Linked DNA regions of Minwuia thermotolerans. The protein of the gene in region 2 binds, or shares a complex with, the protein of the main gene of each other region. Links are inferred from orthologs where the notes say so. Each region holds a gene or a part of one and is shown on either strand. Other genes may lie near its edges.

Evidence for each region.
Region 1: the proteins of CWC60_RS02275 (region 2) and CWC60_RS16015 are in contact, whole or in part, in a cryo-EM structure (PDB 8GIZ), measured with the Escherichia coli proteins. The link is inferred for Minwuia thermotolerans from one-to-one orthologs.

What each region holds. Positions count from the first base shown.
Region 1 is NZ_PIGG01000051.1:19,750-24,087, reverse strand. Bases 1,455-4,338 are described here. They hold CWC60_RS16015 (DNA polymerase III subunit gamma/tau), read left to right. Parts: upstream 1,455-1,988; coding sequence 1,989-3,689; downstream 3,690-4,338. Other genes in these bases: recR (recombination mediator RecR), read left to right, coding at 4,039-4,338; CWC60_RS16010 (YbaB/EbfC family nucleoid-associated protein), read left to right, coding at 3,686-4,009; proC (pyrroline-5-carboxylate reductase), read left to right, coding at 1,455-1,819. Also shown: CWC60_RS16035 (PaaI family thioesterase), read right to left, coding at 1-104; CWC60_RS16030 (MBL fold metallo-hydrolase), read left to right, coding at 224-868; more of proC, read left to right, coding at 1,007-1,454. UniProt on the Escherichia coli protein: Part of the beta sliding clamp loading complex, which hydrolyzes ATP to load the beta clamp onto primed DNA to form the DNA replication pre-initiation complex.
Region 2 is NZ_PIGG01000012.1:3,273-6,971, forward strand. Bases 700-3,699 are described here. They hold CWC60_RS02275 (DNA polymerase III subunit delta'), read left to right. Parts: upstream 700-1,638; coding sequence 1,639-2,760; downstream 2,761-3,699. Other genes in these bases: CWC60_RS02265 (D-alanyl-D-alanine carboxypeptidase family protein), read left to right, coding at 700-1,004; tmk (dTMP kinase), read left to right, coding at 1,004-1,642; metG (methionine--tRNA ligase), read left to right, coding at 2,785-3,699. Outside these bases: more of CWC60_RS02265, read left to right, coding at 1-699. UniProt on the Escherichia coli protein: Part of the beta sliding clamp loading complex, which hydrolyzes ATP to load the beta clamp onto primed DNA to form the DNA replication pre-initiation complex.

The sequences.
Region 1 (4,338 bases), on a different replicon or contig from region 2:
CTGAACTCCGTCTCCAGCACGTAGCGGCCGTTCGCCTTCTCCACCACACGGATCGGCATGTGGTCGGAGAAGATCGGCGTGGCCCTGATCTCGTTGCGAATCATGCGCTCCCTCCCCTGGAACCGGCGTCAGATGCCCCAGGGCATGGCGGGCGTCAATCGCCGCCTCTTCACGCGCGCGGCGGGGGCCGCTACATCTGCATGACAGCCAAGGGGAGAAGTCCATGAAAGTCGCCATCGTGCCCGTCACGCCCTTCCGCCAGAACGCCTGCGTCATCTGGGATCCGGAGACCATGGCGGGCGCCCTGACGGACCCCGGCGGCGACGCCGAGCGCCTGCTGGAGGTGGCGAAGGAGAACGGCGTCAGGCTGGAGAAGATCCTGGTCACCCACGGACATCTCGACCATGCCGGTGCGGTGGCGGAACTGGCCGAGAAGCTGGAGCTGCCGATCGAGGGGCCGCAGAAGGAGGAGACCTTCTGGATCGACCGTCTCGACGAGAAGGCGCAGCGTTTCGGCTTCGGCCATGCCCGCTCCTTCACGCCGGACCGCTGGCTGGAAGACGGCGACGAGGTCACCGTCGGCACCATGACGCTGCAGGTCCGCCATTGCCCGGGCCACACGCCGGGCCACGTGATCTTCTTCCACGAGCCCTCGAAGATCGCCATCGTCGGCGACGTGCTGTTCCGCGGCTCGGTCGGGCGCACAGATTTCCCGCGCGGCAACCATCAGCAGCTCATCACCTCGATCCGGGAGAAGCTATGGCCGCTGGGCGACGATGTCACCTTCGTGCCCGGTCATGGCGACACGTCGACCTTCGGCAACGAGCGCATGACGAACCCCTATTGCGCCGACTTCGTGCAGGTCTGAGACGGGAACACCGGCCTTTGCATCGACGGCGCCCTCGGACTTGATCCGAGGGCCCAGTCCTGCGTTGATGGATACATGGGTCCTCGGGTCAGGCCCGAGGACGCCGAATGATTCTGCGGGGATTTCGGGGAGACGATGATGGCCAACGGACTGCTTCTCGTCGGTTGCGGCAAGATGGGCGGCGCCATGCTGGACGGCTGGCTGGCGCGCGGTACCGATCCGCGGACGGTGGTGATCGTGGAGCCGGCCGAGGCCGCGCAGACGGCGTTGAAGGCGAAGGGTGTCACCGTCGTGTCCGCCGCGGACGACGTCCCGGACGGATTCGCCCCCGACTGCGTGATCCTGGCGGTGAAGCCGCAGATGATGGCCGACGTCGCGCCGGCCTATGCCCGTTTCAGGTCGCCGGAGACGCAGTTCCTCTCCATCGCCGCGGGCACCACCATCGGCTTCTTCGAAGGCGCACTGGGCGGCGACGCGGCGATCGTGCGCACCATGCCCAACACGCCGGCGGCGGTGGGCAAGGGGATGATGGTCGCCTGCCCGAATCCGAACGTCACCAAGGCGATGAAGGTCCGCGCCGGCGAACTGCTGGCGGCGGTGGGCGAAGTCGCATGGGTCGAGGACGAGAGCCAGATGGACGCGGTGACGGCGGTTTCCGGTTCCGGTCCGGCCTATGTCTTCCACATGATCGAATGTCTGGCCGCGGCGGGCGAGGCGGCGGGCCTGCCGGCGGCGCTGTCGGCAAAGCTGGCGCTGCAGACGGTCTACGGCGCCGGTTGCCTGGCGCGGGATGCGGACGAGGGCCCGGCGCAGCTTCGCGTCAATGTCACCAGCCCCGGCGGCACGACCGAGGCGGCGCTGAAGGTGCTGATGGCCGAAGGCGGCCTGAAGCCGTTGATGGAAAAGGCGGTTCTGGCCGCCCGCGACAGGGGACGCGAACTGGGCGGCTGACTCCCCTTGAAATGGGGGGGACTTCCTTGCGATATACGGCCCGGGAGGTTGCCTGCGGACGGACCGCTCGCCAACCCGGTCAGATCCGGAAGGAAGCAGCCGTAACGAATCCGGTCCGGGTCGCCGGGCAATCTCCCGCCCGATCACTCCATGGAGCCGTGCAGGGACGATGACAGAGGCCGGTCCAGCGCCCTATCAGGTTCTCGCACGCAAGTACCGCCCCCAGAGCTTCGACGAACTGATCGGCCAGGACGCGCTGGTCCGCACCCTCTCGAATGCCATCGAGCACAAGCGTCTGCACCACGGCTACATGCTCACCGGCGTGCGCGGCGTGGGCAAGACGACGACCGCGCGGATCATTGCCAAGGCGCTCAACTGCGGCTCGGCCGACGGCCCGACCATGACGCCCTGCGGGACCTGCAAGGACTGCCGCGATATCGCCGAAGGGCGGCACATCGACGTCCAGGAACTGGATGCCGCCTCCCGCACCAAGGTCGAACAGATGCGGGAACTGCTCGACGGCGTGCCCTATCTGCCCGTCCAGGGCCGCTTCAAGGTCTACATCGTGGACGAGGTCCACATGCTGTCGAACAACTCCTTCAATGCGCTGCTGAAGACGCTGGAGGAGCCGCCGGCGCACGTCGTCTTCATCTTCGCCACCACCGAGATCCGCAAGGTGCCGGTGACGGTGCTGTCGCGCTGCCAGCGCTTCGATCTGAAACGGGTGCCGGCGGACGGCCTGATCCGGCACCTGAAATCGATCGCCGACAGCGAGGGCGCGGCCGTTGACGAAGGCGCGCTGCAATTACTGGCGCGCGCCGCCGAAGGGTCGGTCCGCGACGCGCTTTCCCTGCTGGATCAGGCCATCGCCCATGGCGGCGGGCAGGCCGGCGAGGCGCTGGTCCGCGACATGCTGGGACTCGCCGACCGCCGCCGCGTGCTGGAGCTCTACGAGGCGGCGATGAAGGGGGAGGGCGCCGAAGCGCTGACCCTGCTGCGGGAACTCTACGACGCCGGCGCGGACCCGCAGATGATCCTGCAGGATCTGCTGGAAGTGACCCACTGGCTGTCGGCGGAGAAGCTGGCGCCGGGCCACGAACCGCCCGAGGCGCGCGCCGCCGAGGAGCGGGAGAAGGGTCAGGCCATGGCGGCGGCGCTGTCGATGCCGGTGCTGTCCCGCGCATGGTCGATGCTGCTGAAGGCCCTGGCCGAAGCGCGCAACGCGCCATCGCCGATCGCCGCAGCCGAGATGTCGGTGATCCGCCTGGCCTACGCGTCCGACCTGCCCGATCCGGCGGACCTGATGCGCCGTCTGCAGCAGGGCGACGGCGCCCCGGCACAGGGTCAGCCCCCGCAGCCGCAGCCGCCCCGCAGCGGCAATAGCGGCGGCGGGTCCAGGCCGCAGGCGCAGGCGGTCTCCCGCCCCTCTCCGCAGGCGGCGCCGGAACCGGACGGGCCGCCGCTGCCGCAGGACTTCCAGGCGTTGCTGCAGTTCGTCGACGACGCCAAGGAGATCGGCCTGCTGGGCCATCTGGAGAACCATGTCCGGCTGGTGAGCTATCAGCCCGGCCGTCTGGAAATCGCGCTGACCGACGGTGCGCCGGCTGATTTCAGCCAGCGGCTGGTCAACTGGCTGAATCAGCGGACCGGGGCGCGCTGGGGTGTTATCATTTCCAATGCCGGGGGCGAGCCGACCGTTGCCGAGCAGCGCCGGGACGCGGCGGCGCAGCGCCAGGCTTCCGACGAGGACGATCCGCTGGTCCGCGAGGTGAAGAAGTATTTTCCGAAGGCGTTCGTGATCGGCCGGGCGGAGCTTGACGCCGAGCCGGTCCCCCCCGCTCCGGATGACGAGGAGAACGAAGACGGATGAAGAATCTCGGCAACCTGATGAAACAGGCCAAGGCCATGCAGGAGAAGATGGAATCCCTGCAGGCCGAACTGGAGACACTGGAGGTCACCGGGGAGGCCGGAGCCGGCATGGTCAAGGTCACCATGACCGCCAAGGGCGCGGTGCAGAAGGTGAAGATCGATCCCTCCCTGCTCGACCCCGAAGACCCCGAGATGGTCGAGGATCTGGTCGTGGCGGCGCTGAACGACGCCAAGCGCCGCGCCGACGGGGCGGCCAAGGAGAAGATGAGCGAAGTCACCGGCGGGCTGGACCTGCCGCCCGGCATGAAGCTGCCGTTCTGAAGACGCCGGATCTGGAGCGTCACTGAACCATGGCCGCCGCCGATGTCGAACGCCTGATCAGGCTGCTGGCCAAGCTGCCCGGACTCGGTCCGCGTTCGGCGCGGCGCGCGGCGCTCCATATGATCCAGCGCAAGGAAACGGTGATGCTGCCGTTGGCCGAGGCGCTGGCCCAGACCGCCGAATCGGTCGGCGTCTGCGCGACCTGCGGCAATGTCGACACCGTGAACCCCTGCGAGATCTGCGCCGACCCGCGGCGCGACCCGGCGATCATCTGCGTCGTCGAACAGGTCGGCGACCTCTGGGCGCTGGAACGCGCTTCCGCCTTCCGC
Region 2 (3,699 bases):
TCCGGAAGAACCCCGACGAGCCGATCCCGACCGCCTCGATGAGCAAGATCATGACCGTCTACATGCTGCTGGAGCAGCTCAAGGCGGGCACGCTCACCGAGGACGACACGTTCGTGGTCTCCGAGAAGGCCTGGAAGAAGGGCGGCTCCAAGATGTTCGTCGAGGTCGGCAAGCAGGTCCGGGTGGGCGACCTGCTGCGCGGCATCATCGTCCAGTCCGGCAACGATGCGAGCATCGTCGTCGCCGAAGGCCTGGCCGGCAGCGAGGAGGCCTTCGCCGAGCGCATGAACGAGAAGGCCCAGGAACTGGGCCTGGACAACACGACCCTGCGCAACGCCACGGGCTGGCCGGACCCCGAACACCGCATGAGCGTGCGCGACCTGGCGCGTCTGGCCAGCCTGACGATCAGCAACTTCCCGGATTACTATGGCCTCTACGCCGAGAAGAAATTCACCTACCACGACATTGAACAGAGCAACCGCAATCCGGTGCTCTACAGCTTCGATGGCGCCGACGGCCTGAAGACCGGCCATACGGAGGAGGCCGGCTATGGCCTGGTGGCCGCGGCCGAGCGCGACGGCCAGCGCCTGATCTTCGTTCTCGCCGGCATGGAGAGCGCCCGGGAGCGGGCCACCGAGTCGGTCCGCTTCATGCAGTGGGCCTTCCGCACGTTCCGTAATTTCAAGCTGTTCGCCGATGGGGAGGAAGTCGAGACGGCCGAGGTCTGGCTGGGCGAGAAGGTGCGCGTGCCGCTGGTCACGGCCGAACCCCTGGCGCTGACGCTCTCGCCGGACATGCGCGAACAGATGCGGGTCGAAGTCGTCTATGACGGTCCCATCCCGGCACCGGTCAAGGCCGGGGAGCCACTGGCCGAGCTGGTAGTGACAATCCCCGGCGTCGAGACCGTCCGCCAGCCTCTGCTGGCCGGATCGGACGTTGCCCGGCTCGGCCCCATGGGCCGCATCGCCGCCGCGGTCGGCCACATGATCTGGAGCGCCGAGTGATCCGGAAACCGGCGGGCCGGGGACTCTTCATCACCTTCGAAGGCGGCGAGGGCGCCGGCAAATCCACCCAGGCCGCACGTTGCGCCGGCTATCTGGCCGAACGCGGCCATGAGGTGGTGGCCACGCGCGAACCCGGCGGCACGCCGACCGCGGAACGGCTGCGGGAGATCCTTCTGGATGGGGCGGTCGCCCTTGACCCGCTCGAGCAGGTCCTGGTGCTGTACGCCGCACGCCACAACCATGTCACCGGCGTCATCCGGCCAGCCATCGAACGCGGCGCCATCGTGGTCTGCGACCGCTTCTCGGATTCCACCCGCGCCTATCAGGGCGCCGCCGGCGGCGTCGATGCTGCCGCCATCGACGCTGTGGAGAGGCTGGCGCTCGGGGGCTTCGGCCCCGATCTCACCCTCGTCCTCGATGCGCCGGTCGAAACCGGCTTCGCCCGGGTGCGCGACCGCGGCGGCGCCGCCGACCGTTTCGAGGGTCAGGAGAATGCCTTCCACCGCCGGCTGCGTCAGGGATTTCTCGACATTGCCGCCGCCGATCCGGAACGCTGCCGCGTGATCGACGCGACCGGCGGCCCGGATGCGGTCTGGCAGTCGGTGCGCGCGGCACTCGACGCGGTGCTGGAGGCATGAGCGACGAACTCGAACGCCCGGCGCCCGACGAGGTCGACGCCGACCTTCATCCGGCGCTGACACCCTTCCTGATGGGGCACCAGTCGGCCGAGCGCGCCATGGCCGCTGCCATGGCCGGCGGCGGGCAACTCCACCACGCCTGGCTGCTGGCCGGGCCGGCGGGCATCGGCAAGGCGACCCTTGCCTATCGTTTCGCGCGCCGGCTGCTTGCCGGGAACGGGGACGGGGGCCTGTTCGGCGATGACGACAGGGGCCTGTACACGGATCCGGAAGATCCGGTCTTCTCCGCCGTCGCCTCGGGCGGCCACCCCAATCTCGTGCGCCTGCGCCGAACCTGGGATTTCGAGAAGAAGCGATGGTTCACCGGCATCCGCATCGACGAGGTGCGTCAGCTCACGCGTTTCCTGGCTCAGAGCGCCGCACGCGCCGGCCGGCGGGTGGTGATCATCGACGCCGCCGACGACATGACCCGCAGCGCCGAGAACGCCTTGCTGAAGCCGCTGGAAGAGCCGCCGGCCAACACCGTGTTCCTGCTGGTGGCGCACCGGCCCGGCGCGCTGCTGCCGACCATCCGTTCCCGCTGCCGCCGTCTCGACCTGCGCGCACCCGATAGCCGGGAAGCGCTGGAAGTCCTGCGCCGCCTGCGCCCGGACATCGACGAATCCGAGCGTGAAATGCTGTTGGCGCTGGCCGACCGGTCTCCCGGCCGGGCGCTGCGCCTCGCGGAAGCGGGCGGTGCGGAGATCTACCGCCAGCTCCTCGAGGTGCTGGCCGGTGCACCGGCGATCGAGAAGGGCGCGGCGCTGCGCCTCGCGGCGCTGACCGACAAGGGCGCAGAGGCGGAGCGGCGCTTCGCCATTCTGGGCGATCTGATGGACGGTGTGCTGCGGCGCATCGTACTTGCCGGCGGCGGCGCGGCGGAGATCGCCCACCCATCGGAACAGGAGGCGGAGCTGGCCCGCCGCGCAAGGGGCGGCAGTCTTGAACATTGGTTCGAGTTGTGTGAAAACCTGCGCCACCTTCGGGAGCGCACGGAAGCGGTCAACCTGAACCGCAAGACGGTGACCCTGACCCTGTTTTCCGCGTTCGAGGACGCCGCACGACGCGCCGGTCTCTGAGACCGGCGCAGACCCAGGACCGCCATGCAGGATGCTGCCGCCGTGAAGCCGAGCTACTACATCACGACGCCGATCTACTACGTCAACGACCGGCCGCATATCGGACACGCCTACACGACGCTGGCCTGCGATGTGATCGCGCGCTTCAAGCGCCTGGACGGCCATGAGGTCCATTTCCTGACCGGCACCGACGAGCACGGACAGAAGGTCGAGAAATCGGCTCAGGCCGCCGGCCTCGATCCGCAGGCCTTCTGCGACCGCGTCTCGCAGAACTTCCGCGACATGATGGGCGCGCTCGACATCACCAATGACGACTTCATCCGCACCACCGAGGAGCGGCACGTCACGAGCGTGCAGGATCTGTGGCGCAAGCTGCAGGAGGCCGGGGACATCTATCTGGGTTCCTATGCCGGCTGGTACGCGGTGCGCGACGAAGCCTTCTATGGCGAGGACGAACTGACGAAGACGCCGGACGGCCGGATGATCGCGCCCTCGGGCGCCGAGGTGGAATGGGTCGAGGAGCCGAGCTACTTCTTCCGGCTTTCGGCCTGGGCGGACCGCCTGCTCGCGTTCTACGAGGCCAACCCCGACTTCATCCTGCCGGCGCAGCGCCGCAACGAGGTCGTCAGCTTCGTCCGCTCCGGGCTGCGGGATCTTTCGATCTCGCGCACCACGTTCGACTGGGGTGTGCCGGTGCCCGGCGATCCGGAGCACGTCATGTATGTCTGGCTGGACGCGCTGACCAACTACATGACCGCCGTCGGCTACCCGGAGACGGATTCCGGGCTCTATCCGCGCTTCTGGCCGGCCGACCTGCACATGGTGGGCAAGGACATCCTGCGCTTTCACGCGGTCTACTGGCCGGCGTTCCTGATGTCGGCGGGCCTGAAGCCGCCGAAACGGGTCTTCGCCCACGGCTGGTGGACCATCGAGGGCCAG